DNA from 4 places in the Peribacillus sp. B2I2 genome. Region 1 is predicted to be linked to each of the others. Evidence: riboswitches for the same ligand, from Rfam matches in the RefSeq annotation. Region 1 holds a riboswitch; each other region holds the start of a gene.
The links. Region 1 has a riboswitch for S-adenosylmethionine ahead of mtnK (S-methyl-5-thioribose kinase). Riboswitches for the same ligand answer to the same signal wherever they lie in the genome.
Positions count from the first base shown of each region.

Region 2: another riboswitch for S-adenosylmethionine. It lies ahead of ABIE66_RS05815 (methionine ABC transporter ATP-binding protein); the one in region 1 lies ahead of mtnK (S-methyl-5-thioribose kinase).
Region 3: another riboswitch for S-adenosylmethionine. It lies ahead of ABIE66_RS07070 (Fur-regulated basic protein FbpA); the one in region 1 lies ahead of mtnK (S-methyl-5-thioribose kinase).
Region 4: another riboswitch for S-adenosylmethionine. It lies ahead of mmuP (S-methylmethionine permease); the one in region 1 lies ahead of mtnK (S-methyl-5-thioribose kinase).

Region 1 covers NZ_JBGCCB010000001.1:3,185,763-3,193,438, forward strand. The annotation lists gene ABIE66_RS15680 (pyridoxal phosphate-dependent aminotransferase) at 1-575, opposite strand, end outside; gene ABIE66_RS15685 (nitrilase-related carbon-nitrogen hydrolase) at 674-1,072, shown strand; gene ABIE66_RS15690 (hypothetical protein) at 1,025-1,273, opposite strand; SAM riboswitch class I at 1,505-1,658, shown strand; gene mtnK (S-methyl-5-thioribose kinase) at 1,737-2,939, shown strand; gene mtnA (S-methyl-5-thioribose-1-phosphate isomerase) at 2,954-4,000, shown strand; gene ABIE66_RS15705 (LCP family protein) at 4,176-5,063, opposite strand; gene ABIE66_RS15710 (lmo1851 family serine protease) at 5,174-6,658, opposite strand; gene deoD (purine-nucleoside phosphorylase) at 6,905-7,609, opposite strand.
Region 2 covers NZ_JBGCCB010000001.1:1,148,384-1,156,059, forward strand. The annotation lists gene ABIE66_RS05785 (ABC transporter ATP-binding protein) at 1-104, opposite strand, end outside; gene ABIE66_RS05790 (PucR family transcriptional regulator) at 229-1,113, opposite strand; gene ABIE66_RS05795 (NAD-dependent epimerase/dehydratase family protein) at 1,345-2,379, shown strand; gene ABIE66_RS05800 (iron-containing alcohol dehydrogenase family protein) at 2,528-3,634, opposite strand; gene ABIE66_RS05805 (MetQ/NlpA family ABC transporter substrate-binding protein) at 3,699-4,520, opposite strand; gene ABIE66_RS05810 (methionine ABC transporter permease) at 4,573-5,241, opposite strand; gene ABIE66_RS05815 (methionine ABC transporter ATP-binding protein) at 5,228-6,244, opposite strand; SAM riboswitch class I at 6,312-6,416, opposite strand; gene ABIE66_RS05820 (MBL fold metallo-hydrolase) at 6,703-7,527, shown strand.
Region 3 covers NZ_JBGCCB010000001.1:1,384,976-1,392,651, forward strand. The annotation lists gene ABIE66_RS07040 (MFS transporter) at 1-505, shown strand, start outside; gene thiE (thiamine phosphate synthase) at 544-1,176, opposite strand; gene thiM (hydroxyethylthiazole kinase) at 1,157-1,972, opposite strand; gene thiD (bifunctional hydroxymethylpyrimidine kinase/phosphomethylpyrimidine kinase) at 1,969-2,775, opposite strand; gene thiW (energy coupling factor transporter S component ThiW) at 2,744-3,265, opposite strand; gene tenA (thiaminase II) at 3,281-3,970, opposite strand; TPP riboswitch at 4,068-4,172, opposite strand; SAM riboswitch class I at 4,332-4,436, shown strand; gene ABIE66_RS07070 (Fur-regulated basic protein FbpA) at 4,614-4,802, shown strand; gene ABIE66_RS07075 (aspartyl-phosphate phosphatase Spo0E family protein) at 5,063-5,257, shown strand; gene ABIE66_RS07080 (GNAT family N-acetyltransferase) at 5,331-5,837, opposite strand; gene ABIE66_RS07085 (DUF459 domain-containing protein) at 6,053-6,754, shown strand; gene ABIE66_RS07090 (DinB family protein) at 7,085-7,567, shown strand; gene ABIE66_RS07095 (M15 family metallopeptidase) at 7,643-7,676, shown strand, end outside.
Region 4 covers NZ_JBGCCB010000001.1:3,073,361-3,081,036, forward strand. The annotation lists gene ABIE66_RS15100 (asparaginase) at 1-730, opposite strand, end outside; gene ABIE66_RS15105 (helix-turn-helix domain-containing protein) at 961-1,359, shown strand; gene ABIE66_RS15110 (hypothetical protein) at 2,212-2,379, opposite strand; gene mmuM (homocysteine S-methyltransferase) at 2,975-3,937, opposite strand; gene mmuP (S-methylmethionine permease) at 3,934-5,322, opposite strand; SAM riboswitch class I at 5,410-5,512, opposite strand; gene ABIE66_RS15125 (hypothetical protein) at 5,540-5,680, shown strand; gene ABIE66_RS15130 (flavin reductase family protein) at 5,741-6,349, opposite strand; gene ABIE66_RS15135 (alpha/beta hydrolase) at 6,370-6,978, opposite strand; gene ABIE66_RS15140 (ring-cleaving dioxygenase) at 6,978-7,676, opposite strand, start outside.

The DNA of each region.
Region 1 (7,676 bases):
TCATCAAAGAAACTTTCAGTTGCAGAAGCACCTGTGGGATTATTCGGATAGTTCAAAAACATCATTTTGGCTTTATCTAGCACTTCTTTATGTATGTCATTGTATTTCGGAAGAAAATCATTTTCTTCTGTCAAGGGCATCAGTTCGGTCTTTGCCTGTGCTAAAACGACACCGGAAAGATAATCCGGATAGCCGGGGTCTGGAACAAGGATCGTATCACCTGGATTCAATAAACACTGCGGCAGTTCGACAAGACCTGCCTTTCCCCCGAAGAGAATCGCCACTTCACTATTCGGATCCAGCTTGACACCATATTCACGTTCATAAAAGACGGCAGCAGCATCTTTTAAATATTGATGTCCCCGAAACGGCGAATATTTATGATTAATGGTTTTTTCAGCGGCAACCTGCAAACTTTTCACGATATGTTCAGGCGTCGGTTGATCAGGATTTCCCTGGCCTAAATTAATGACATCATGACCCTGCGCCGTAATCGCATTGACTTTTGCGACTAGAGAGGCAAAAAATTGCTTGGGCAGTTTTTGAAGTTGTCTGGATTTTTCGAATTGCAACATTTATACACCTTCTCTGAAATTTCTTGAAATTCTAGTCACAAATGATATATGTTTATCATAGTCTTGTAAAGCATTTTTTACATGTGGGGTTTTAAACGATGAAGTGGAAGATTGCCTGCATTCAAATGGATATTGCCTTCGGGCAACCAGATATCAATTTTCAGGTTGCAGAACAATGGTTGGGAAAAGCAGCAATGTCAAAACCCGATATCGTTATTTTACCAGAGCTTTGGTCAACAGGATACGACTTGACCAGGTTAAATGAGATTGCTGATGAAGAAGCAGAAAAAACGATTGAATGTTTAAAAGATCAGGCAAAGAAACACCAGTTTCACATAATTGGGGGTTCCGTTGCCAAAAAAGCAAGCAAGGGCATCTATAACAACATGATCATCATCAATAAGCATGGAAATCTCATTAAACAATATGATAAGCTTCACTTATTTCAGTTAATGGATGAACATCATTTCCTGCAGCCAGGTGAAAAAGATGGTTAATTTACTCTTGATGAAAAAATATGTGCTGGATTCATTTGTTATGACATCCGTTTTCCTGAATGGCAGCGAGCCCAAGCCCATACCGTTCAAGGCGCCGAAGTTCCGTGCTTCCGTAACTTTATTGAAGTCCAAGGTGCCTGTCAAGAGTTCGTTTGCTTCTCCGGATTCACCAATGATATTCCCCCATGGATCAATAATCAAGGAATATTATTGACATCCGAACCTGAACGGTTAACGGCTACAACATATGATTGGTTCTCGATGGCACGGCTAATCAATAAGGCTCTCCAGTGATCGAGTCTGGGCTTTGGCCATGAACAAAATACCCGTATTCGAAGATAGTCGGCCGGATTATTATTAATTTCCCCATTGACAAACTATTTAAAAAGTTGATATTATTTTCCCGAAGATTAAAATTTCAGAAAACATATACTCTTATCAAGAGCAGGCTGAGGGATAAAGGCCCTATGAAGCCCAGCAACCGACTGTAATACCATTGTGAAATGGGGCGGATTCACCGCCGGATTATAAAATCCACAGAGCACGGTGCTAATTCCACCAGAATTCATTTTCTGGAAGATAAGAGGTCCGAAGCCAAAACTTCTGCCTCTTTCTATATGAAAGAGGCTTTTTTATTCTTATTTTGAATCTGGAGGGAAAAAGAATGACTCAAAACCATTCAAATTTTAAGAGATTGACAAACGAAACAGCTATAACCCTTGCAAAAAAACTTGGGTTGGTCAATGCGGATGCAAGTTTAAACTGTAAAGAAATCGGCGATGGAAATTTAAATTATGTTTTTCATATTACAGACACAGTCACAAACAAAGGAATAATAATCAAACAAGCGGTCCCTTATGCCAAGGTACTTGGTGAAAGCTGGCCACTGACATTGAAAAGGGCAGCCATTGAAGCGAATGCACTGATTCATTTCAGAAGCTATTGCCCCGAATTCGTACCGCAAGTCTATTATTCGGATGAACAGCTTGCCATTACAGTCATGGAAGATTTATCGCACTTGAAAATCGTTAGAAAAGGCTTGATCGATGGCGATCAATATCCATTGCTTTCACAGCATATTGGTGAATATGTAGCGAAGACGGCATTTTATACATCAGATTATCATTTAGAACCATCCGCGAAAAAGGAAGTGGCCCGACATTTCACGAATCCGGAACTCTGCAAAATCACTGAGGTCTTTATTTTCACGGATCCATTTTTTGAGGAACTCCCGGGAGATTTCGAGCTGGAATTGACTGAAGCCGCCAAAAATATTTGGAATGATCAAGAAGTGATACTTGAGGTCGCTAAGCTGAAACAAAGCTTTGAAACCGAGCAGGAAGCCTTGCTTCATGGAGATTTACATACTGGAAGTATTTTTGCAAGTGAAACTGAAACAAAGGTTATTGATCCGGAATTCGCTTTTTATGGGCCCGTTGGTTTTGACCTTGGTCAATACACCGCCAACCTTCTCTTTCAGGCAATTACACGAAATGGCGCTGGAAAGGAAGAGATTTTCTCACACCTTCATGAATTTTGGAATGCCTTTGAAGAAACTTATACCGAATTATGGGAAGGCCAAAATAAAAGCCCATTCCGCAATGTGAAAGGTTATCTGCCTTATTTACTGACAAAATTCAAAAAAGATGCATTCGGTTTTGCCGGCTGTGAACTGATTCGGCGAACCATTGGCCTTTCCCATGTTGCCGATTTAAACGTCATTGAAAATAAAGATACAAGGATCGCTGCCAAAACGGCAACATTGGAAATTGGTGCATTTTTAATTAAAAAACGGGAAGAATTGGATGTTCCAGCTGTCATTGAAGCGTTGAAGCAACGTACACTGCCATCTTATTCAACCCTATAAAAGGAGACCTGCACATGACTACACTAGCACCCTTACCATATTCGGTACAATGGGATGATACCCATATTACATTATTAAATCAACAAGCACTTCCTTCCATAACTGAATTTATTGAACTTCATTCTGTTGATGATGTATATGACAGCATATTGACATTAAAAGTTCGTGGTGCCCCAGCAATTGGACTGACGGCAGCATTTGGTGTTGCACTTGGTGCCAAACAGGAAACAACCGCTGAATTAGGGGAATTCAAGAAAAATGTAACGAGGCATATTGAAAAACTCGCTTCTTCACGGCCAACTGCAGTCAACCTTTTTTGGGCGTTAAGGAGGATGGAGAATACGTTGAAAGCAGCGCAAAGCATTTCAACTGCCAAGGAAGCACTTGTATCGGAGGCCCAAGCCATCTTTGCTGAAGATGAAGAAATGTGCAGGAAAATCGGGGAACATGGTTTATCCTTATTCGCTAAAGGAGATTCCATCCTAACGCATTGCAACGCTGGAGGGATTGCCACAGCCCGTTATGGAACAGCCCTGGCTCCCTTCCACCTGGCTAAAGAAAGGGACTTTCCGCTAAAAGTGTACGCTTGTGAAACCAGGCCTGTCCTGCAAGGGGCGCGTTTGACGGCTTGGGAATTGATGCAAGCGGGGGTTGACGTCACCTTAATTTCTGATAATATGGCCGCCCATACGATTCACCAGAAACGAATAAATGGAATTATAGTCGGGGCCGACAGGATTGCGGCTAATGGAGATACAGCCAATAAAATCGGGACATTGGGATTAGCCATATTAGCCAAGCACTTTGGTATCCCTTTTTATGTGGCGGCTCCATCAAGCACCTTCGACCTCTCTATCCAATCCGGCACATCCATCCCGATCGAAGAACGGCATGAAGCGGAAATCACTTTCATTCAAGGTGTAAGGATTGCCCCGGAAAACGTGAAGACTTTCAATCCAGCCTTTGATGTTACACCGAATCATCTAATTACAGGCATCATTACAGAAAACGGCATCATAACACCGGATTTCATCAAAAACATTCCTGATTTCGTTAAATGATCCAAGTTTTATTGGTGATAAAAAAACGAGAAGGATTTCGTATCCGTCTCGTTTTTTAATGAAGATCAATTATGATTATTCTTTCGAGGTCTATTATGCAATAATCTAAGTGATTCGAATCTATTCATTAATTAAATCCCGTGTTTTCGATAACAAATGATATTAGACATTCTTATTATTTTGAAAAGAACTCCTGAAGTGCTTTCTTATTTTTAGTGTAGTCCATTTCCAAAACGGCTCCAGACTGGGGATATATTTCATCTCTAAAACTTCCTTCCACTGGAATCCTTAAGGTTTCAACGGTTTCCGGTGTATGGAAGACGGCTTTTGGACCCATTTCCATTATCGTTTTCATCCCAATATCTGTATCCAAATACGAGAGCCCTTGTTCTATTATACTAGGAAGCGCTGCCATCCCTTCGAAGGTTGAGATTTGATTTATAAACGCTGTTTTTAATTGAACCATTACTTCTTGTTGACGTTCAACCCTTCCAAAATCACTTTCATCATCATGTCTAAAACGGACATATTTCAATATTTCCTCACCATGTAAAACATTTTTGCCAATGCTTGCTTGAATGCTCATATCATCAATAATTTCTTGATCCACATCCACCGCTACTCCTTCAGGGGCAAGCAAGTCGACCATCTTCACAAATCCCTGAAAGTCAATTACTGCCACATGATCGACCTTGACATCAAAGTTTTCCTGTATCGTTTTCTTGAGCAGTTCCCTTCCGCCATAATAATAAGCGGCATTTATTTTGTTATATCCTGGTTTATACCCAGGGATTTTTACATAACTATCACGCATGATTGAAGCCAGCTTCAGTTTCTCCTGCTCAGGAAAGTATTTTGCCAGTATAATCGCATCTGATCGAGATTTTTCCTCTCCCCTGGTATCAACACCAATAAACAGAAATGTTTTCACGCTTTCCTCGTTCTCTTCTTCGGTTAGTTTTTTTTCCGTACCTGCATTTCCATTTTGTTTGGGTAAAGGAGCATAGGTGCAGCCTGCCAGAATCAAGATCAAAAAATATATGAACAGTACCTTTTCTTTCATTACCTCACCTCATCGGAAATTTACCCATATTTTCTGCCTAATATTGGAATTGTATGCATTAAACGACAAAAAAGCCTGCCAACGATTATCGTTGGCAGGCTTTTGATCATTTATTTGATTTCTTTCTTTAATACTTCTACCGCTTTTTTAACTTGAGTGTCGTTTTTAAGGATTTTCTCCCGGATGACCTGCATCAATTTAACGGTAGTATCGTCTTTTATAGTGCCGGTTTCTTTAATTTTTTGTTCCCTTTGAAATGCTGTTACCGCATTTTTTGTTGCTTCATCAAAGAATCCATCTATCTTCCCTGGATCATGTCCTGCTTCCTTCAACATCTCTTCAGCAGCTTTCACTTCACTTGAAGAATCCGATGCTTTCAATTCCTTATCAGGCGAAATGTACGGAAGGTTGGCATAATCAGGGAGCTTCACATTAATATCAGGCTTGATCCCTTTTTTATGAATCCAATTGCCTTCAGGCGTCAACCATTTAGCTGCCGTGTATTTGAAGTTGGATCCATCTTCAAAGTCTTGGGCAGTCTGAACGGTCCCTTTGCCAAATGATTTGACACCAATCAAAGGAATATCTGCTGATTCACTGACAGCCGCTGCAACAATTTCAGAAGCGCTGGCACTTCCATCATCAATCAACACGACTACCGGGATCTTCAGCTCGCCATCATTCTTCGATTTATAGACATCTTTTTTCCCGCTTCGTTCCTCAACTTGAAGGACCACTTCCCCATTAGGTATGAACAGGCTTGCCATTTCTATTGCTTGGTCAAGCAGTCCCCCTGGGTTTCCACGCAAATCCAATACCAGACCCTTCATATCCTTCTTCGACATTTCTTCAAGCGCCGTTTTCAGCTCTTGAACTGTATGTTCGGAAAAACTGGTCACTTGGATTTTTGCAACTCCATCATCAAGCATTTCCGCATACACTGTTTCAATCGGAATTGTGTCACGTTTAATGGTGAGTTCAATCGGTTCCGATTCACCAGCTCTTGAGATGGATAAATTCACTTTCGTTCCCTTTTCGCCCCTGATTTTCAGGACAGCTTCAGAAGAGCTCAGTCCTTCAACGCTTTTACCGTCGACACTTAAAATGATGTCATTCGGTTTTACACCCGCTTTTTCGGCTGGGGACCCTTTTATCGGTGAGACGACCATGATTTTTCCATCCTGTTCCTGAATCTCAGCACCGATTCCTTCAAAAGATGAAGAGATGCTCTCATGGAAACTCGATGCTTCCTTCTTATCCATATAGGCAGAGTAGGGGTCATCCAATGATTTGATCATTCCATTAATTGCCCCGTCAACCAGCTTGTCTTGATCAATCTCTTCATAATAGTTATCTTTTATCGTATCGTATGTAGAATACAGCTTTTCAAATTCCGAATGTTTATCCGGTGCTATTGACTCTACTTTTTCATTTCCAAAGGTCAAGGCTATTGTAGTAATCCCTGCAGTTAGAAATATGACTAGGAAAATCCCCATTATGAACGTAAACTTCTTTATTTTAATGAATTTCCCTGCCTCTTTTGGCTGTTGTTGATTTTCTTCTTCCACTGAAGCCTCACCACTTTCATTCTTCATGACGATATAAACGGTTTCTTTCTATTTTATCAGTTTTCATGCCAATCGAAAAATAATAGTTATCAAAAATAACAACTTACTGATCATATGTATTTTTTTAACCCTGCAAACGTTAAATCTAGGGTACCCCTTAAGGCGAGACATTACAAAAATGCGGATACCAAGGAATAAATGAGCCTGTATCCCACCCTTCATTATACAGCATCATTTATTCCTGGTCACCCGCCTGTCATTAACATCCAATTATCAGTCTTGGATAGCTGCTTCCAATGCCACTTCAACCATTTCGTTAAAAGTTGACTGGCGCTCATCCGACGTCGTTTCCTCACCGGTTAAAATGTGATCGGAAATGGTTAATACTGATAAAGCTTGGCGTCCAAATTTAGCAGCAAGCGTATATAGGGCCGCTGATTCCATTTCTATTGCTAGGATTTGGTATTTTGCCCATTTTTCCAATTCACTATTATCGTTATAAAACTGATCGGCCGTAAATACATTCCCGACCTTCAATTGCAAGCCCTTAGCCGTGCCCGCATCATAAGCTTTTCTTAGTAATTCGAAATCCGCGGTTGGAGCAAAGTCCACCCCGCCGAAAGTCATGCGGTTCATTTGCGAGTCGGTGGAAGCACTCATTGCAAGGATTACATCCCTGACCTTTACGTCTTTTTGGATGGCTCCTGCAGTTCCAACGCGAATCAGCTTCTGAACATTATAGCTATTCATCAATTCATTTACGTAGATGGAAATGGATGGAACACCCATGCCTGTGCCTTGGACGGAAATTCTTTTCCCTTTATATGTCCCTGTGTATCCAAACATATTCCGAACTTCATTGTAAAGTTTTGCATCCTCTAAAAATGTTTCAGCAATATATTTTGCACGCAATGGGTCTCCAGGTAGTAAGACCGTTTCTGCAATTTCATTTTCTTTTGCACCAATATGTACGCTCATACAACTATTTCCTCCTTAACTTGTGGTTGGAATGATATACAAAAACTACTATACCATATCAACCACA
Region 2 (7,676 bases), 2.0 Mb from region 1:
AAAACTATGAATTCCTTATCGGCAACACGAAGGTTGAAGTCTTTAACAGCTGTCACCTTTTTATCATAAATCTTGAATATATGATCCAATACTAACTCTGCCATGAAAAATCCCCCTTTTAAACTATTGATTACTTGTACTAATTAAATATAGTCTAAGCTATCAGTTTAGAAAAAAGTATGGGCACATTGCACAAAAAAGGATGAAAACCCCTGTTTGTAATGAAAATTAATCATTCATTAAAAGAATCAAGTACGCAGTCAAGGCATGACGAAAGTTCCTAATATCGAGACCAGTTCTTTCAGAGAATTTATCTATCCGGTATTGTAAGCTGTTCCGATGTATATAAAGCTGTTTGGCGGCATAGGTGGCATTGGAATTACATTCGATATACGTTTTGATCGTTTTGATAAGTTCAGTATCCTGCTTGGTCTTGCCGAGAATCTCATTGATATACCACTTTGCATTCGTAACGGAAAGGTCATTTATTAATGAGTGGGGGATGATGTCTGCTAAATCAGCCACCTTTAGATCCGGCAGATGCACTTGTGCCAAATAAAAACATTTTTTCTCCTGGTTCCTGTGATGATGAAGGTCTTGATTTACAGGGTGAAAGCGCCCGGTGAACATACGTGTCTTTACATAAAAGTCACTTTCAAGCGTGGAAGAAATGGCGATTAGTTCTTTATTTGATAAAGGTTCATCCTTGTCCGTTTCAATCAAGATTCCTGACGTTTCATTTTCCCAGACCAATGCTGCATCAGATGGAACGAAAGCGAGGAAGGCGTCTTCAAAATCGGAGTTGGAAAAATCTGCATGAGTCAGCTTGAAATGAATGAATCGAACATTCTCCCAGCTTGTTAAGGGCAATGGTGCATTCGGTTCGGATAAAAAAGTTTTCCATGATACGTCTTGATACGTATTTGGATTATTCGGGTTTATGCAAGGAGCAAATAGCAGTTCCAATAAACGGATTTCTTCTGCGGTGATTTCTGAACGGGGAATCCCAAGTATACTTCTAGAGTCTTCGAACCAAACATATTCAGAAATTTCATCAGTATCCATTTTATTGGTAATAGCATTCGGGAATTTTTGTTTAAGATTTTCAAGCATCGTCTCCACCTTCTTTCTTCATATCCATATCATTATAGCGAAAAAGAATAAAGTGCAAAAGATTAAGAATATTACTAGTTTTTAAGAAAAACGACATGACAAGGTCAAATCATTCCGGTAAACGGAAATTCATGGTTAAAGCGAGTTGGAATAAAAGTTGGAAGTATTGTTAATTTTAGGAAAGGGTTTTGCATATGCTTTATGGAATATCGTTTAAGAGGAGGCGATTGTATGAACATTTTAATATTGGGTGGTACACGGTTTATAGGCCGGTATTTAGTTAAAGCTGCGATTGAGAAAGGGCATGATGTCACACTTTTTAATCGTGGAAGCAACCCTGATGTTTTTGGCGAAATCGAACAATTAAGAGGGGACCGCGACGGGGATCTGGAAATGTTGAAGGAAAGACATTGGGATGCAGTCATTGACACATCGGGTTTTATCCCTCGAACTGTAGAGAAATCTTGCAGATTACTGAATCAGGTTAAACATTATACATATATTTCAAGCTGCTCAGTTTATAAGGATCCTAGCAAACCAGGCATTGATGAAAATGGAGCGGTTCATATACTAAATGATGCAAAAGTAGAAGAAATCACCCGTGGGACGGCTGGACCGATATACGGGGAATATTATGGTCCGCTAAAATCATTGAGCGAAAAAGCAGCTGAAAAAGAACTGCCGGGGAAAGTCTTGTCAATTCGTGCTGGCCAAATAGTAGGTCCTTATGATTACACTGACCGTTTGCCATACTGGCTTAAGAGAATAGCGGAAGGGGGAGAAGTTTTATCCCCGGGACGCCCTGGCCGTCCAATCCAATTTATCGATGCAAGGGACTTAGCTCAATGGATCATCCAAATGATAGAAAAAAGTATGACAGGTGCATATAACGCCGTGGGACCGGATTACACTCTAACTATGGGTCGTTTACTTGAAGACTGTAAAAAGGTGACAAGAAGCAATGCTGCCTTTACATGGGTATCTGAAAAGTTCTTGATGGACAATAAAGTCGAGCCGTGGGGAGAGATGCCTTTATGGATACCGGAAGAGTTCCCTTTTCCAGGAGCCAAGGAACCTTTGAATGGATTTTTGGCTTTTGATAACAATAAAGCCATCAATAATGGACTAACATTCCGTCCGCTTTCTGAAACACTCGAAGATATTTGGGATTGGGAAAAGAATCGACCAGAGTCAGCTGATAGAAAAGCTGGTATCCACAGACAACATGAAAGTGATCTCCTTCGATTATGGAAACAGACAGTCTGATGAAAACTTCTTTTATTAGACTGAAGGATTGGCACCACATTTTGTTTAATAATAGGTACATAGAGAAAAGGGTGATTTGAAACAAGCAATGTTATGATTTGATTCCTTAATGTATTAAAAAACGATGGGGAAAAACCCCATCGTTTTTTCAGTCCATGGATGTGCTTGCGTGAGTTGTGAGGACTTCAAGGTTTTCCATGGCTGCTGTCACTTTTTCCCGGTTAATATCAGGGAAAAGAAGATGGATGCCTTCCCCTTCTTTGACAGAGTGGGCTGCAATCTCTTGAAGTTCCGCCCTATGTTCAACCGTCAGACCAATATCAAACAATGTCATAGGCATTTTAAGCACCTGGTAGAATGGAATTAATTGTTTGATTTCTGAGAATTTCCCTTCCAACATAAGCTGGACTAAAATGCCATATGCCACTTTTTCCCCGTGAAGTAAATGATGCGTTTGCGTGATGGAAGTCATGCCATTATGAATGGAGTGGGCACCGGCAATGCGCAGGTACTGGTCACCAAAGCCGCCAACTAGACCACTGGTGATGATGTTCGTTTCAATTACACGTTTTAGTGAGTCTGTCCATTTGCCCTTTTCCAAATCCGCTAGGGCTTCCTCGCCATATGTCAATAAAACTTCCTGACATTGCCTTGCGGCCATATGTGCCAATTCAATACAAACGGACTTTGTGGCAAGTTTTTCGACCAATGCATTGCCCTCATACCATTTCGCCAATGTATCGCCGATTCCTGCCCGTAAAAAGCCAATAGGCGAATCCAATAGAATTCCCGGTTCGATAAATAACATCCAAGCGCTTTTTTCATGAATATCATAGCGGACATAGGAACCATTATCATCATAAATGACACTTAACGGTGTCCAGGCAGCGCAGGTGGAAGCTAGGGTTGGAATGAGGATGATTTCCTTTTGAAGCGAGTTTCCGGCCGATTTGGCGAGGTCGAGCAGCTTACCGCCTCCAATGCCGATTAATGCATCCACACCTTGTTCAAGAGCTGACTTCTTGACGCGTTCAATTTCCGGGTCACTGCATTCCCCGTCGTATGTGAAAAAGATCGTCTCAATATTTTCGAAAGAAGGAAAAAATGGTTCTGCAACTTTCCATGATTTTCTTCCATGAATAACGAGCACTTTACGAATGTTCGCTTTACTCAGTTTTGCTTCCAGTGTTTCAAGGACATTAGCTTTACAGGCATAATAGGCTGGGCCGCTGCGGACTTCCAGTAGGGTATTCATATTCGTTCTCCTTAATGTAAAGGCCTGTTTCCCTGAAAAGGGAAAGCAGGCCTCGATTATTTGATCATTTCATCCAATCTGGTTTTCCGAATCCGGCAAAATTGCTATCGATCACTTTTTCAAACTGGGCGGATTCCACTACTGATTTAATATCTTTGGCAAATTGAGCGTCTACATCTTTTGTATTCACTGCAACAACGTTTCGATACATATCTGGCATCTTTTCTAAAACAAGGGCATCCTGGAGGTCCATTTTCGCTGCGAGAGCGAAATTACCAGGGACAGCTGATAGGTCAACACTGTCTGTTGCGCGGGGCAATTGAGCGGATTCCAATGGCTTGAATTGGATGTTTTTTGGATTTTCCGTTACATCCTTTTCAGAAATTTTTAAAGGGTCTACATCTGGGTCAACCTCGATCAATTTTTCATCAACCAGCACTTTAAGTGCACGTGCAAGGTTAACCGGATCATTGGGCAATGCAAGGGATGTACCGTCTTTAATTTCTTTCAACGATTTATATTTGTTCGAGTATATGCCCATTGGTGCTGTTGGAACTATGATAAGGTCGGAAAGCGTTAGATCATTTTCTTTAGCGAAGTTATCCATGTACACTTTATGCTGGAATAGGTTGGCGTCGATCGAGTTGTTGCCAAGCGACTTATTCGGCTGGATATAGTCGGTGAACTCTACGATCTCTATTTTGTAACCGAGATCTTCCAGACCTGGCTGGATTGCTTCTTTAACCATATCGGCGTATGGCCCGGTAGTCGCCCCGATCTTCAATTCTTTTTTGTCTTCAGTTTTTGGGGATGCATCATCGCTTCCGCAAGCTGCCAAGCCAAGGGCAAGTGCACAGACTGATAATAACGAAGCTATCTTCTTCATTTGAAATTCCTCCTGAAATATATGTATTGAATCATTGAAAAAATGACTGATTCTATCGTTTGTTAACTAAGTATGAGGCTTTGTCACCAACCATTTGAATGATTTGTACAAGGCAGATCAACACGACGATCGTCGTGATCATGACCGTGTTGTCATAACGGTAATAGCCGTACCTGATGGCCAGGTCACCAATTCCCCCTCCGCCGATTGTCCCTGCCATTGCTGAGTAACCGATCAGTGAAATGGTCGTTAATGTCAGCCCCTGAATGATTCCCGGTTTTGCCTCCGGAAGAAGTACATCCTTGATGATCATCCATGGAGTGGCCCCCACGGCAATTGCAGCTTCAATCACTCCTTTGTCTATTTCACGTAATGCCGATTCCACGATCCTTGCAAAAAAAGGTATCGCGGATACGGACAGGGAAACAGAAGCCGCTCTTGGCCCTATCGTCGATCCAGTAAGCAGTTCCGTTAAAGGAAGGAGGGCGACCAAGAGAATGATGAACGGGATTGAACGGACAATATTGACTGCGAAACCGAGTGATCGATTCACGACGCTATTTTCAAAGAATAAATTCCTAGTTGTCGTAAACAGCAATACTCCAAGTGGTAAACCTATCAGAAGGGCTACCGCAAGGGAAACGCCGACCATATAAATTGTTTCAAGAAAGGCTTTATTAAGATCAGGTAAAATATTGACGATGGAATCAAGAAATGACATGTTTTAACACCTCCACAGAATTGGAACGATTTTTTATATATTCCAATGCCGAATGAATTTCAGCGGCCTCACCGATTAACTCAATGATCAAGATGCCTAAAGGGACATCCTGAATATACTCAATTTTACCGTGCAGGATATTCCCCTTTACTGAATGGGATTGGAGAGCGTCGGAGAGAATCGATTCACCGGCGGTTTGCCCTTCGAATTGAATTTTAATAATCGTTCCTTTACTTTCTTCAATCAAATGTGAGGGAAGTTCGAAATCCAATACACTGCTGATGAATTGCTTCGTTAATTCCTGCTTTGGCTGTGAAAATATTTCATAAACGGAACCTTCTTCAATTACCCGCCCATCTTGCATGACGGCGACTCGGTGGCATAGTTCTTTGACCACTTCCATTTCATGTGTAATCAACACGATGGTGATCCCGAGCTCCCTGCTTATCTTTTTTAATAACTGTAAAATCGCTTTTGTTGTTGTTGGATCAAGGGCTGAAGTCGCTTCATCACATAACAGTACGGTGGGGTCATTTGCTAAGGCCCGGGCTATGCCGACCCGTTGCTTCTGTCCACCGCTAAGCTGTGCCGGATAGACATCTTTTTTATCACTGAGACCTACGATTTCCAGCAATTCCAATACACGTAACCTGATGGCGTCCTTCGATTGATGCGCGGCCTTTAAGGCGAAAGCGACATTTTCATAAACGGTTTTTGAACTGACCAAGGAAAAGTGTTGAAATATCATTCCGATTTTTTGACGTTGTTTACGAAGCTCTTTACTTGATAAAGAGGTTAAATCAATGCCGTCAATGATGATATTTCCAGCTGTCGGACGTTCAAGCAAATTCAAGCAGCGGAGTAATGAGCTTTTTCCAGCTCCGCTGTAGCCGACAATTCCATACACTTCGCCTTTTTGAATGGTTAAAGATACGTTATCCACTCCGATAACTCGGTTTTTCTTCGTGATGTATTCCTTTCGGACTGAACGGATTTCAATCATGATCCTTCCCCCTTAAACATAAAAAACTGCCTCTATCATTCAGAAAGAGGCAGCGAAATTATATCTCGTCTTATCTTTCAGAATGCAAACATTCTGCAGGAAGTGGCACCGTTCCCGAAGGGCGGTTGCCGGACATCACAGGGCCTGATCCCTCCGTCACTCTTGATAAGTAAATTATTATTTTAGAATATTTCAAGTTTTATAATATAATCTATAATATTTGTAAAATTCCACAATGTCAATCGTTTCTGTGATTTGGTGATAGTTTTTTTTCGATAATGTTCCGTGCGGTTCATTAAAACCATTCCAGTCAAAAGGGCTCTGAGTCAATAATCCGTCTTTTACATCCAGATATTCCATTATTTCCTTGTCAAAAGGGTAAAGAGATAATACATTTATTATAATAAAGTGAAAAAGGGAGAAAAAACTATTTTTGTACAATGATGGGGTGGAAATGCATGATAGAGATTAAGACGGTAAATGATGTGGTTTGTGTGCACGGGACTCCTGGCGGGATCAAGTCGGGGATGAGTGTCTATGTTTTTTTAACGGATGGGCTATTGATAGATACTGGCGCACAGATTTTATTGGAAGGACTTATTCCATTCTATGAGTCCGCAGACTTCGATGCAGTTGCCCTTACGCACTATCATGAGGACCATACGGGAGGCGCTGCCTGGATAAAGGAACATAAAAAGGTTCCGATATTCATTCATCCGATGTCGGTTGATGCTTGTGCGAAGGATGCTGAATATCCTGAATATCGTAAAATGTTTTGGGGAAAAAGAGACGCCTTTAAGGCTGAGCCGCTAGGCAAGGCCATTCATTCCCGCACCCAAACGTGGGAGCCGATTTTTACCCCTGGTCATGCGAAGGACCATATGGTGTATTTGAATCACAGCACTGGCATGCTCTTTTCAGGAGACCTTTTCGTAACACCAAAAACAAAGCTTATCTTACGGGAAGAGTCTGTCCCGATCATCATCGATTCCATAAAAAAATTACTCCGATATGACTTTGGGGAAGTGTTTTGCTGCCATGCTGGGCATGTGCCAGACGGAAAGGAAATGTTTCGAAAAAAACTCGAATATTTGGAAAACCTCCAAGGTGAAATTTTACGCTTACATGATCAAGGGCATACAGTCCATGAAATCCAGCAAGTCGTTTTACCGAATCGCTATCCCCTTATCGAGATATCTGGACATGAATGGGATTCAGAGCATATCATAACTTCGATATTAAACGAAAATGTTTTGAATGATAGGGAGAATGGAACTATTTGAATATTAACAATAGATATTGAAAGGACGAGCTCTGATATTACTGCTTTTAGCATAATACCAAATGCCTGCGGGGGATAGAATGCGGGAATTGGAAAAGGCAAGCAGACAGCATGTTGTAATATTTAGTTTGCACTCAAACAACTTCCATC
Region 3 (7,676 bases), 1.8 Mb from region 1:
TGGGATGTTTTTATGGCTGCCAAGTGTGATGGTCCTAAAAGGATTCAGTATGATTCAAAGTTTTGAATATGTTTTGATCATGACACTTGCACAGCTTCCAGGCTATTTTTCAGCTGCATGGCTGATAGAGAAGATGGGACGTAAATTCGTTTTGATCACATACTTAATCGGAACGGCCATCAGTGCCTTTTTCTTTGGATCGGCAGAGGGGTTGGCACCACTGATAGTTTCTGGAATGTTCCTATCTTTCTTCAACCTAGGGGCATGGGGTGCGCTTTATGCGTATACACCTGAGCAGTATCCAACTGCAGTTCGTGGCACAGGTGCTGGTTTAGCTGCTGGCATCGGCAGGATTGGCGGTGTCCTGGGTCCATTGCTTGTAGGGTATTTAGTTGCTGCCGATACTCCGATTTCAACGATTTTCACCATATTTACAATTGCTATTCTAGTGGGGGCCGTTGCTGTAGCTTTTGGGAAGGAAACTAAGAATACCGTTTTGACATAAACAAAAGGGAGGGGACTGAATTCAGTCCCCTCATTTCGTCATTTAAATTCTTTTATTATTTTTAAGAGGAATTCGGAGGCAGTCTTCGGACTATCAGCATTCATGATGGCTGAAACGACTGCCGTACCGGATAGCCCGCTATCAGAAAGAGAGGATATGTTATCGGCAGTTATACCCCCGATGGCAACGGCTGGAATCGAAACGCTGCGGCAAATTTCCTCCAGATCTTCAATTGCCATTAGCGTTGCATCTTGTTTGGTCTTCGTAGGGAAAACGGAACCGACTCCGATATAATCTGCTCCATTTCGTTCGGCTTCGATTGCTTCTTCAAGAGTGGAGACTGATACCCCGATAATCATATCGTCAGGAACCATTTGTTTGATGACAGGCAGTGGAAGGTCATCTTGCCCAATATGAATTCCGTCAGCTGCAACAGCAAGTGCTATATCTACCCGGTCGTTAATGATAAGGGGAATGGACAGCTCGTTCAATAACTGTTTTAATGCAGAAGCTTTTTTATAAAAGGAAAGGGAGGAATTGTTTTTTTCTCTAAGTTGTACGATCGAGACTCCTCCTGAAACCGATTCTGTAATGATTTTGGTCAAAACTTCTATTGCTATGGACTCTTCCGTAACTAAGTATAAACTTAAATCAATTTTGGATTTCTTCATTTATTTTCACCTCATGCATCCAGGTTTCCTTATTCATTCTTGATATGGCATCGATTAATCTCACACGAAACGTGCCTGTTCCTTCATCTTCTTGAAGTTTTGCAGCAGCCAGTTCCCCTGAAATGCTCATGGTAGAGATACCGGCAACTGCAGCAGCATAGAAATCGTCCGTGACTCCGGAAAAGGTACCGATAAGAGCAGTGGCCATGCATCCGGTACCTGTAACATTTGTTAAAAGGAGGTTCCCGTTGTCGATTATGGACGTATGTTTTCCATCACTAACAGCATCCTTCGCTCCGCTGACTACGACGACACTATTCAATTTATTTGCCGCTTGTGCAGCCAGCTCAGCATTGCTAATAGTAAGTTCCCCCGAATCCACCCCCCGTGTAACGATATCCCCACCCATCAATCGATGGATCTCACTCGCATTTCCGCGAATGATTTGGAAATTAACCTTACGTAGGAGTTCTGTGACTTGCTCTGTCCGATAGGCGGTGGCACCTACTCCCACCGGGTCCAAAATGACCGGGATATCCAGGGCATTTGCCGTCTTACCGGCAATCTCCATTGCTTCCAAAGCTTTATCATCAATCGTACCGAAATTAAGGACCAATGCATCGGCTAATTTGACCATATCCGCCACTTCTCTTGGGCTCGATGTCATAACAGGCGAACCACCGATGGCAAGGGTGGCATTTGCACAGTCGTTGACCGTAACAAAGTTGGTGATTTGGTGAACGAGTGGTTTTCTTTCTCTTACCTTCACGAATAAATCGGCTGCAGAAACCTTCATATTAATTCACTCCGTTCTTTTTTTGAAAATGAATGAAAATGATGGACAGGTCCATGACCCTTACCGATTGAAAAGCTATTACGAATGGCTTCAGAAATATAGGTCTTGGCCTGTTCGATCGACTCCAGCAATGTCAGTCCATTTGCCAGGTTGGATGTAATGGCGGATGACAGGGTACAGCCTGTACCATGTGTGTTTTTTGTATGAATGCGTTCTCCCTTTATCCAGTGGAAGTCAGTCCCATCATAAAAGAGATCATTTGGATTTCCCGCTGCATGGCCCCCTTTAAGTAAAACGGCTTTAGGGCCCAGTTCTTGTATGGATATGCATGCCCTGTAAAAATCTTGTTTCGTTCGAATCGACAAGCCAGTAAGAACTTCCGCTTCTGGTACATTTGGGGTTGCAAGTGTTGCAAGCGGAAGCAATTCCGTTTTTAAGGCAGAGACGGCTTTTTCGTCCAGCAAATGGTGGCCGCTTTTGGAAATCATGACAGGATCAAGGATAACGATGTCAGGTAAGAATGTTTTAAGGGACGCAGCAACTGTTTCCACTATTTCTTTAGATCCAAGCATACCTATTTTTACTGCATTGACACGAATATCTTCAAAGATGGCTGCAATTTGATCAGAAATGATAGCTGTATCGATGGCCTGAATTGAACGCACTTCCATTGTATTTTGTGCGGTTACGGCTGTGATTGCTGACATTCCAAAGACCCCATGTGCAGAAAATGTTTTTAAATCCGCTTGTATTCCAGCACCGCCCCCTGAATCAGAGCCTGCGATGGTTAATGCTGTTTTCATAAAAAAACCCCTTCATATAATTATTTTTTAGAAGTATTTTAAGTAATATGAAAGCTAAAATCGCACCTGCGAATGAACTAAGCATAAAAGCTGGTAAAAAACCAAAAAGAGCAGCTTTTTCTCCCAATAGGAGGATTGCAAGTGGATAACAGGCTAGGGACCCGAAAATCCCGGTCCCGATCACTTCCCCTAAACAAGCGAATTTTAAGCTTTGTGTTTTTCGATATACGACGGCAGCCAAAAGTGCACCGATCATGCTGCCAGGAAAGGCGAAAATTGAACCGGTACCAGACATGTTTCTAATGATGGAAACTAAAAAAGCTTGTGTTACCGCATAAGCAGGTCCTAATAATACGGCTGTCAGGACATTTGCCAGATGTTGAATAGGAAAGACTTTCGCAAATCCGGCAGGGATGAAAATAAATGAACTGGTTAAAGTCGTTATAGCCGTAATCATGGCGGTCAATGTCAATTTCTTGATTGGATTCATCATCATATCAACGACCTACAGTGGCCAATCCTGCTCATTTTGAACCATATCCCAGAATAAATATTCATATCGGGAAGTCACCAAAAAGTGCTTTTCTAATCTAAGTAGTTCCTTTTCGGGCATGCCTTCTGTTAATTCTTCCAACAAAGCAATCAGCCACTTGTGTGCTTCACCGAATTCAGGAGATGAATATGACCTTATCCAATCAGAGTAGCGATTGTTTTCCAATGCATCACCATTTTGTTCTTTCAATAGCAAACCGATCTCATAATAATCCCAAGCACATGGCAGGAGACATGCTATCAGGTCTGCCAAAGTGCCATGCTGAGCTGCATTTAGCATGTAACCCGTATAGGCTAGAGTGGTTGGTGTGGGTTCTGTATCTTCCAATTCCTTGGAGCTGATTCCGAATTCCGCAGCATAATGCCGATGGATATCCATTTCAACTTGAAGGGTTTCATTTAAAATACTCGCAAACTTTGCCATGGTTTCGATATTATGAGCTTTGATGACACCTAAAGCAAAGAGCTTGGAATAATCCATGAGATAGATATAGTCCTGCTTCAGGTAATAGGCAAATTTCTTTTCAGGAAGTGTGCCGTTTCCAATTGCCTGGACAAAGGGATGTGAATGGTTCCTTTTCCAAATCTCTTTTGCCCGTCCATGAAGTCTATCACTGAATGTTTCTAATTTAGTATTCTCCATTGTTCATCCTCCTTTAAAATGGATCCCCTTGTTTACACCCAATAAAAAAAACCCGCTCCTGAATACGGAACGGGGTAGATGGATAAAGTCTGTAAATGGACGATATCATCCACTTCCCTCCGCCGGTATGAGCCGGTTCAGGTTCAAAGGGTCCGGAACTAATTCCATCTCAGTCTTAAAAAAGACTCCCCTAGTGGTGTGAATTGTATGTAATTACTGACATCATATCAGAAAGACAAGAAAATGCAACCCGTATTTGAAAGAGGTAATCCTTTATGGCACGGAAAAAAAGGGAGATCCAGGTAATTGACATTTGATGATTATTGAGATAAAATCATGTCTACATCAATTATATATTGAATTCTTATCCAGAGAGGTGGAGGGACTTGGCCCAAAGAAACCTCGGCAGCAGACCCATTTTGGGAACTGTGCTAAATCCAACAAGCATATGCTTGGAAGATAAGAAGAGCCGTACGGACACTGTCAGCCTCTTCTTGAATTAGAAGAGGCTTTTATTTTTGCGGTATAACGTTTAGTGACATAATAAAAAAGGTATATATAATTTGGTGAAAATCAAACCAGTTAATACAGTTTAGCTCAACTAGAAGCAGGCTCTATGATGACTAGGAAAGGAGCCATTTACATGGCGGAATTATTTAAGAGGATTGAACAGAGGAAGGCAAAGCTTATTGAAGAGTTATTGGCCAATGGAGTATACAAAACCTCTGATGAAAGGCACCTTTACGATGCCCCGTTAAAAGTACTTGAAGATGAATATAAGATTGTTATAAATAGACCTAATAACGAGTCTCCTTCGGAATGGATGACATAGTAAGCGATAGACTATATTTTGGGTTCTTGGGATAGGGATATGAAGTAAGCATTCGCAATGTATCACACTTGTGGATGCTTTTTTTATTTAAGTTTATATAGTGGATGTCACAAAATATACATAATTAGAGACTGAAATAGGCTTTTTGTCACATTTAACCTATGAAATAACACATTTAATTTCTGTAAAATAGTTGATTTTAACTACGAGTTTCATTATGATGAAAGTGTAAAAATATTGAAAAATTAGGAGGTGTTTATATGATTTGCCGGAAGGTAACTATAGAAAAAGTAGAAGAAAAGAGAGAGGAAATGATCAAATTGGCAGCAATTTATGGTTTTACAAGTCTTCTAACTGTTCAAGCAAGTCAAGAATTGGATGCGCTGTTAAATGCGTTGACAAATAAAAGAGAATCTGAATATTTTTCCCTCCAGAAAGTATATAGGTATTTTTAAATTCACCATTTCGTCCTCTTTTAATCAGAGAAAAAAGCTACTACACAAGGCAATAGCTTTTAAATAAATATATTTAAATATCGACACGTTTACCAAGAATGATCAAATCCCGTTCAATGCCATCCAGCTCGGCAACTTGAGGTAAATGTGCCCATTTTTCAAACCCGAATTTGGAAAAGAGCTTCAGGCTTGGGGCATTGTGGGCAAAAATGAAACCTAATAGAGTCTTCACCCCTAATTTTGGGCTCACTTCAATTGCCTTTTGAATCGAAATTTGTCCGATTCCTTTTCCCCGGAAATAATCATCAATATAAATGCTGATTTCAGCCGTGGAATTATAGGCCGGCCTCCCATAGAACGATTGAAAGCTCATCCATCCAGCAGTTTCCCCTTCTATAGTAATTATAAATAGCGGTCGACTTTCTGAATCATGTTCCTCAAACCATTTAACCCTCGATTGTACGGATATAGGTTCCGTATCAGCCGTGACCATTCTTGAAGCAATTGTCGAATTATATATTTCAACGATCCTGGGTAAGTCCGATAGTTCTGCCTCTCTAAACTCTATGTGCTCTTCCATGATTTAAACTCCTATCTATTTTCTATCTCCAGAATAAAGGGTATCGCCGCTTTTTTATTAAGGGACGGTGAATGAAACCCAATCCATTGAAAGTTTTATACTATCATACACTCTTTGCTCTTTATCTGACAATTCATTTTATATGTTAGGACTACAGATTTTTGGGTATTTAAAAGATTAAATACTTCATAGTAAATAGACAAAAGGAGAAGCAAATGAAAAAAATAGCAGGTTTATTAATTATTGTACTAATAATTTGTTTCGCTGCATATAAATTTCAAGCCTCGGAAGCGAAAGATGTACAAAGGGTGATGGCTTTTGGAGATTCGTTAACCTATGGAAAAGGGGATAAGGACGGGGAAGGATATGTAGACGGTCTGGAGGATGAATTGAATAATCCGGAATCGGAACAAAAAGTGAGTTTTTGGAATTACGGTATAAAAGGTCAGGAAACGGATGGGGTAATGAAGCAGCTTGACGATTACCGCATTAAAACGAAACTTGATAAAGCCGATACTTTCATCGTTTATATTGGAACGAATGACTTGATCAATAGTAACGGCGGGAACTTGGAGAAAATAAGTGACCGAAAAATCGATGATGGTAAACGGGAGTATATCAACCATCTGGATAAGATTATATCAACACTGATAAAGGCAAACGATAAAGCGGATATACTGGTAGTAGGGCTATATAACCCAATTAAAGACAATGAAAAACTTGAAAAACACATTCTAGATTATAACCAAGCAATAAAGGGAATAGCGGAAAAGGATGATAGGATGGTATTCATTCCTACAAATGATCTTTTTGAAAATAAAAAGAAAACAGAGTATTTCAGTGATAAGATACATCCGAATGAAAAAGGGTATCAACTCATTACGAATCGGGTTCTGGAAAGTTATGATTTCAAATGAAAGCAAAAATGCATAAGTCGCTAGGAATTTGATATGGCCTTTAGTTGGGAAGAGAACTGCAAAGATCTGGGGTGCTTGTATCTGCTTTTGTGGCTGAATGGAGTATCCTCCAATGATGGCGATCACTCCTATTTAGAATACCCTTGATGAATTTTGATAGTCCTTTATATTAGGTGAATTTTACCTTTATGACTATCATAGAGCTGTTCAAAAAATAGACAACTTTTAATTGGTTCGTTTCTGTCAAAAAGTATTATTATTTTACACATTCATATAGGTCATGGAATAATTATAGGAGATTAGCCAGGCTTATAAGAGGAGATGCTAAGGATGAATGATAATGAAAAAATCAGGGAAGAACTTTTAAATGCGGTCAACGGACTATCGGATGAACAGCTGAACGCGCATCCTGAAGCAGGACGATGGAGCATCATTCAGGTGTTGGATCATTTATATTTAATGGAACGGGCCATAACAAAGAGTATTGCCGATAAATTGAAAAGCGACGATAGCACTCCGGCTGTTAATAAACCGATCGAGCTTACATTAAATCGTGAAGTGAAGGTTCAGGCCCCGCCATTTGTCATTCCGTCAGAATCATTCCAAACTTTGAATGAGGTTAAGGATAAGTTGTCCGAATCTCGCAAAGCTTTTATAAGAGTCGTTGATCATGCAAAAGAAAATGATCTGGAACAAAAGTCTTTTCCCCACCCTTTGTTTAAAGAATTAAGCTTGAAGCAATGGGTCCCGTTCGTGGGACTCCATGAAAAACGGCATTTAATGCAAATAGAAGAATTAAAATCAAAGTTATAATAGAAGAAAAAAACTCATCCGTCTTTGGTTGAGTTTTTGACTTTCAGACAGTTATAGTAAAGGAAGGGTTTTTCAGTGAAAGCCACTTGGGTAAGGACATGTCTGATAT
Region 4 (7,676 bases), 110 kb from region 1:
TTCTTCCTTGAAACGGAATACCTCCGCTCCCATAACTTTCAATTACAATTCCCCGGTATTGATTTTTCAGAAAATCAAAGAATTCGGGCTTAATCCCCGGATATAGCTTAACCAAAGCAACATCAGTACAAATGGAAGCATCTAACTTGGCTTCCTTATTCTTTGTTGATTGAACTGGCTTAAGATACTCAATTTTATCTTTTGATATGGAAGCAATATAAGGATAATTAATACTTTCAAACGAATCATAGCTTTTCGTTCTCAATTTAATGGCCCTTGTACCCTGGATGACTCTACCATCAAAAACTACATATACGCCTCCAATATCTTCACAAGCAAACCGAATCGCATCAGAGATATTTCTTTTGGCATCCGTCTTTTTAAAGGCAATTGGGATTTGAGAACCTGTAATAATAACTGGTTTCCCTAAATCTTGTAACATATATGAGAGCGCAGCTGAAGTGTAAGCCATCGTATCTGTCCCATGGGTGATCACAAAGCCATCGTAATCATGGTAGTGCTCATGGATGGATTGTGCCATTTCTGTCCAATCTTCCGGCTGCATATTTGTACTATCGATATTCATCAAAGGCTTACTATCAATCTGACATACATCTAATCCCGGAAGGTGACCTAAAATTTCGTCAGCTTTCATCCCTGGAACCAGTCCATTTTCCCCTTCTAACGATGCAATTGTACCACCGGTAGTAATTAACATCAACTTCTTAATTTTTGAATTCAATTTCTCCAATTTACTACCCCCTATAAAGCCTCCCTGTATCCCAATCATTCTAAGCATCTCAGAAAGGATGTATTCATTGTAAATGTTCATGTTACGCGTACATCACATGTAATTATAGTTCTGTTCAAGTGTGAAATCAAGCTAAAGTTATTCATTACGCGTACACTTTATTGTCATATGATGGTATAATGGATTTATATAAAAGGAGAGTAATAAAAATGATATTAAATAGATTAACTACATTAAGGAAGTGCAAAAGGTGGTCTTTGCAATATACGGCTGACAGGCTCGGAATCGCCAAGAGTACCTATGCAGGTTACGAATCGGGCCACCGCCGCCCTTCATTAGAAACGATTAATTTATTAGCCGGCTTATATGATACATCCACCGATTATCTTCTAGGTAGAGTAGATTATCCAGCTTCTCTGCCTAAAGAGGTTTCCACAGAATCACTTCAGGTCTTGGAATTAACCGATTTATCAAATATGAAGCTTTCTGTCGATGGAATTTCTCTTTCTGAAGAAGAAACGATTCAATTTATTGCTTTTATTAGAGCTAAGCGAGAAGTGGAAGTAAATCGAGATAAACTTAATAAAACAAAAGAGCCATTGGGCTAAGTTCTGGTAAGTGGAATCTGATATAACCTTTCATTTAGCAACAAAAATACGAAATCAAATTGCTATTTTCCTGAAACATTTATGAGGGACAGAACCGTTTGACATAAAGCAGGGTCTTATAGTTATAAAGTGGACTTATTGCACTATCTCCTGATAGTTGGAATTTAACTTACTTGGAAAATTAAGATATGGTAGGCTTGATAGATTCTTTAAGAACATGAACTCCCTTAACTTTTGTTAGGATAAGTTGTCCTCGTTATTGAAGTTCGCACTTCCATGACTAAAATGATCGCTATTTTTTTATGACAAGATAATATGTGTACAAATAGATTATACTACTAACTGGTCTGGGCTCTGTAATAAACCAATGTCCCAAGAAAGTAAGTTGGAGGTTTTTTATCATTTAATAGAAGAAAGTCGTCTTATCATAGATCCTCCATTATTTTTATCCTGTTTTCCACTCTTCTTACAAAAAAAATTTAACAGAATTTTTTGTAATTCTTCCGTTTTCCCTCGATTTTTTCGCTTATTTACATTTAATCACTCCTACTTTCCCTCTTTATTATTTGCAATGACAGAAAAAACCATAGCAAAGCTCATGGTTTTTTCCCAATCTCATATATGGAAATTAATGAAATCTTTAAAAGAAAATACGAAGCTGAATGGTGGAACCATCATCATGAAGTGGAACATACGTTATTATTCATGTGCTGTTTTTCGGAAAGCGAAATTTTATAAGCCTTAAAAGAATGGGAAATTGCTTAAGCAAACAATAAAATTGCAATACCTTGCTAGTACTATCTTATGAGCATATTTAAAAAATGACTAAACTATATACTGCTTCCCAATAAATTAAGGCATCTCGTCTTCTTTTTCCCGATTTTTAAAAGCTTCATGTGTGACAATATCCTCTATCTGTTCATATTGTCGACTGTGTTCTTTCTCTTCGCTTATTCTATTATTAGGTAAATTCCCTGGATGTCCTTTTTCTTTGTGATTAAAATTTTTACCACGACTCATATTCATTCTCTCCTTTCTATTCTTGTTTGTTTAGTTTTCCCAAGCGTAAAAAAAATATGATTTAATTTCCCTTTTTACTGATCGTGAATCATTTTGTCAATAAGGAACTTTCATTCTAGGTTGACTCACATCTCATTGCTTCTTGCTTTAATGAAGGCTGTTTTACATTGTTGCCTTAAGCAGTTTGGCTAAAAAAGTAAAGGTGAATCTGAACCTGCGCAAAATCGGATACATTACTCTCTAAATCCCGAGAGATAGCACCTAATATTTCCAAATCCCTCCTTTCTCGTTCAATATTCGTCTAATTGTACATCATGATCCAAGCAATCAAGCGGCAAGATCTGCAACCACCGTTAAGTAGGCGCAATTCGGTCAAGGGCATACATGAAACGAATCACTTATTTCAGAAGCCCCTTGAAACAATAAGCAATTCTCCCTTTCCTTTCAATAACTCAAATCTGAATAAAGAGACAAAAAGAACAGGAACCGCCTGATTAAGACGATTCCTGTTCTTTTTATTTTTGACAAGACGAGAGGGAGGGTTTCCCCACTTCTTACATAGCTTATAAAAACAGTTTGAAATCCAGAAAAAAGGCTATGAGGATACCACCTCGGATGGTCGCCACTTTCTTGAAATCTCTTCAATATGATGAGGTGCCGTTCTGCAGCAACCTCCAATCAAACGTGCCCCTGCATGGTGCCATTCTTCGGATTTCAGGTCGAACTTGTTACAAGATTCTTGACCATGCCATGTTTTGGTATCCGGATTATAAGTTTCACCAGAATTCGGATAAACAATAATTGGTTTTTTCGTGTTTGCACTCAACACATTGATAGCTTCCGTGACAACTGATACTGGTGCACAGTTAATGCCAATCGCTGCAATTTGCTCATTTTCCTCAAACAACCTCGTACACTCCTCCAGCAATGTACCGTCACTTATCGCTTTCTCATTTTTCAAGGAAAAGGATAGCCAAGCATACACTTCTGGATAATCTTTCAATAATGAATCCAATACTTTTGCTTCTTGAAGGGATGGAATCGTTTCAAATGCTAAGAGATCAGCACCTGCTTCAATCAAAGCTGATATTCTTGGGCGATGAAATTCTACTAAGGTTTCATCTGAAACACCATAGTTTCCTACATATTCTGAACCATCTGCAAGGTAGGCCCCATAAGGTCCAACTGATGCAGCAACCAATGGCTTGGGTCTATTTGTTTGCGTTTCATCCTTCCAATAATCATCCCTTGCTTTCCTTGCGAGTAACACCGTTTTCCGAATTAACTCCATGGCCTCTTTTTCTTGTATCCCACGCAGGGAGAAACCTTCAACGGTGGCTTGGTAGCTTGCAGTTATCGCACAGTCCGCTCCAGCACGAAAATAAGCAGAGTGAACCTTATAAATCACTTCTGGATTTTCAAGTAATACTCGTGCAGACCACAGGGGATCGTCCAAATCACATCCATACCGCTCAAGCTCTGTAGCTAGAGCTCCGTCCAGAATCATGACTGAATGATCTCGTAAAATAGCGTCAATTGGGTTTATTTTATTCTTCATGATTTTACTCCTCTTTTCTTTGAAGATTGTGTAATATAATAAGTTCCATAGCAAAACAAAATAAATGGAATACCACAATAAAGTGCTATCCGTTGTGTAGGGTCAAAGGCAATTCCTATACAAGAAGCAAGACAGAGCATGAAAGAAACGATTGGTACGAACGGATATAATGGTGTACGATAAGCCAAATCATTTACTGAATTTCCTTCTTTTATAAAACGTCTTCGGAATAGGAACTGTGAAGCGCTAATACTCATCCAAACTACAACCACCGCTAGACCCGAAATGGATACAAGGACGATATACACCGTATCCGGTGCAATAATACTCGAAAACAAGGCTAAACCACCACCCAACATACTGAAAATGACTGCATTTATCGGAACACCTCTTTTTGTTAATTTTGCAAATATAGGTGATATCGTTTTCTTATCTGCAAGGGACCAAAGCATTCTGGAAGAGGCATATAGACCTGAGTTTGCAGCAGACAAAATGGCAGTTAAAATAACAAAGTTCATGATATCCGCTGCATATGGCACTCCAATTCGTTCAAGTACTGCAACAAAGGGGCTCTCTAATACACTTGCATCCGAAACAGGCAATAATGCGGATAATACAACGATGGTTCCTACAAAAAAGATGATCAATCTCCATAATGTCATGCGGATTGCCTTTGGTATCGTTTTTTCTGGATTCACAGTTTCTCCAGCTGCAATTCCGATTAATTCAGTTCCAGAAAATGCGAAATTCACCGCAAGCATCGTCATTATAATGGCAAAAGCACCATTCGGAAATAAACCTGCACTTGTAAAATTGGAAAATAGCGGTGCTGATTGTGAGTTAGTCATTGGAATAAAACCTACCATTGTCGCTGCTCCCAAAATAATAAATATCACAATCGCAATTACCTTTATAGACGCAAACCAAAATTCGGATTCAGCGAAAAACTTAACGGTCCAAGCATTTAATGCCAAAACCAATATGGCAAATAGAGCACTCCATATCCAGACATTGATTGATGGAAACCATCGCTGCATCAACAATCCTGCAGCCGTGAATTCCGAACCTAGTGCAACAGTCCAGGTTAGCCAATATAACCAGGCTACTGTAAACCCTGTCCCTGGTCCGATGTATTTGGCTGCGTAGCTATGAAACGCACCTGTCTCGGGCATATGTACTGCCAGTTCACCTAGACATAGCATGACTAGATAAACCACTAATGCTCCAATCAGATACGAAAGGATGGTGCCAAACGGGCCAGCCTGCTGAATCGTATAACCCGAACTTAAGAACAAACCTGTTCCAATCACCCCGCCAAGCGATAGCATGATTAAATGCCGTGTTTTCATTTCCCTTTGAAATTCTTGTTTCCTTTTGTTCTCCATTCATACTCTCCTTTATCCTGCATCCAGAAAAAACGAAAACGCACTCTAAAAAGAGTGCGCTACTGACAAATAAAAACGAAACGTACGGTCTTATCTATCAAGGTTTCACCCCCTGGAATTAGCACAGTGTCTTAGCGGACCTGTTGCTGAGGTTTCATAGGGCCAGTCCCTCCACCTCTCTGGATAAGAAATTAATTTTTTATAACTTTATCAATCTATGAAAAAATTGTCAAGTTTTGTTTTGGAATATAAAGAATTCCCTTTACATTCAGACGATTTTGTCACCTCCGGCATGATTGCTTGTTTTGGTACAGTCGCTCACCGTATTAGAATTGCAGATAATGCTAACCGGGAATAATTTTGATATAAAAAAATGACGACATCTTAAAAGATGACGCCTTTTTTTCTTTCTTATCACTTAAGGTCGTTCCATTTCAAATAATTCCCCTAGTTTTGTATAAGTATGACCCGCTAATCTTGCTACAGGTTTAAGCCCATTCTGGTCAATTCGGCCATTATGGTAAATATCTTGCTCTATATGATAGCAGACTATTTTCCCTATCAATAAATCACAACCAGGTTTATCTAGGGAACCTCCCAATGGAATCGCATGCTCTAATCTACATTCAAAGCGTACCTTCGCTTCTTGCAATCCTGGTACGGATACCTTATCACTAACAGCCGTCGTGAAATTGGTCAGGCCCAATTCACTTTCATCCGATGGGAGTTCCTTGGCCGTTCGATTTGCATCAGCAACATTGTTTTCATCAGTGATATGAACAACGAATTCCCCTGATTGAATTGCATTTCGGGCAGTGTCCTTTGAAACTCCTTCTTTCCGTTGAACAGAAATGGAAATCATCGGAGGATTGGAACTGACTATGTTAAAAAAGCTGAACGGCGCTATATTGATGGTACCGGTTTCGGATTGTGTCGTAACCAGAGCTATGGGTCTCGGTATAATGCTTCCAGTCAAAAACTTATAATTTTCCCGTTCAGTCAGACTTTCAGGATTTACTGAAATCATCTTCATTCCCTCTTTCATTCTTATATAAAGTTCTTATGAAACCATGAACCTGCTGCCTCGACCTCTGAACGTGTTAACTGATGACCGTAATTTTCCCAGTGAACTTCCACCGAAGCACCAGCTTGCAATAAAAGTTGATTAAGTTCATCCGTTTCTTCTGCCGGGCAAATCGGATCGTTTTTACCTGCAGCAATAAATACAGGTATTTCTGAGAGTGACGGCATAGCAATCCCGCGTCTAGGCACCATTGGATGATGAAGAATCGCTCCTTGTAGTGCCCCTTCGAAATGGAACATCAAACTTGCCGCTATATTTGCACCATTAGAATAACCTAATGCTACCACTCTGTCACGGTCGAAGTCATATTGTCCGGACGCTAGTTCCAAGAAGTCATTAAGCTCATTCGTACGGAAAATCAAATCTTCTTCATCAAAAACCCCTTCAGCTAACCGGCGGAAAAAACGAGGCATTCCGTTTTCAAGTACATTTCCCCGTACGCTCAATACGGATGAACCCGGTGAAACCATTTCCGATAATGGCAAGAGATCTGTTTCCGTTCCTCCAGTACCATGTAAAAGCAAAAGTAACGGAGCTTCTGGATTACTTCCTTTTTGAAAAATATGCTTCATCATTTATCCTCCTCTAGTACTCTCGGCACTGCCGGCAGTAACGTTTTCTCCATGATTCCCCTTTTTTCTTCCAGCCATGGCGGCAGCATCAATTTACTACCCATCGTTTCCTTCGTCTCATCATGAGCAAAGCCAGGTGGATCTGTGGCAACTTCAAAGAGTATGCCTCCATCTTCCCGGAAATAAATGGCATCGAAGTATTGACGGTCTGTAAATGGGGTCACGCCATAGCCATTGTTACTGATATGTTCTCTCCATTCTTTATGATCTTCATTATCGCTTGCACGCCATGCCAGATGATGGACAGTTCCTACTCCGATTTTCCCATTTGGCAAAACGTTTTTTTTAACATCTATTAAATTTCCGATGTCCGATGTGGATTTGAAGCGGATGAAATCGTCCTCTTCCCCGATCTTTTGAAGGCCCATCACTTCCTCTAATATTTCCATCGTTTTGATCGGTTTTGACGTAAATAATACAGCACCGCCGAATCCCTTGACCGCCTTATCAGCTGGTACACCGCCGAATGACCACTCGCTATTTTTACCTTCTTTACGCTCAACCAGTTCAAGTTGTAAACCATGTGGGTCTTGGAATTTCAGATATTCCTCACCGAAACGTGATGACTTTTCAAAGTCTATATTAAATTTACCCAAACGCATTTCCCAGAAGCCCATTGAACCTTCCGGAATGGCATA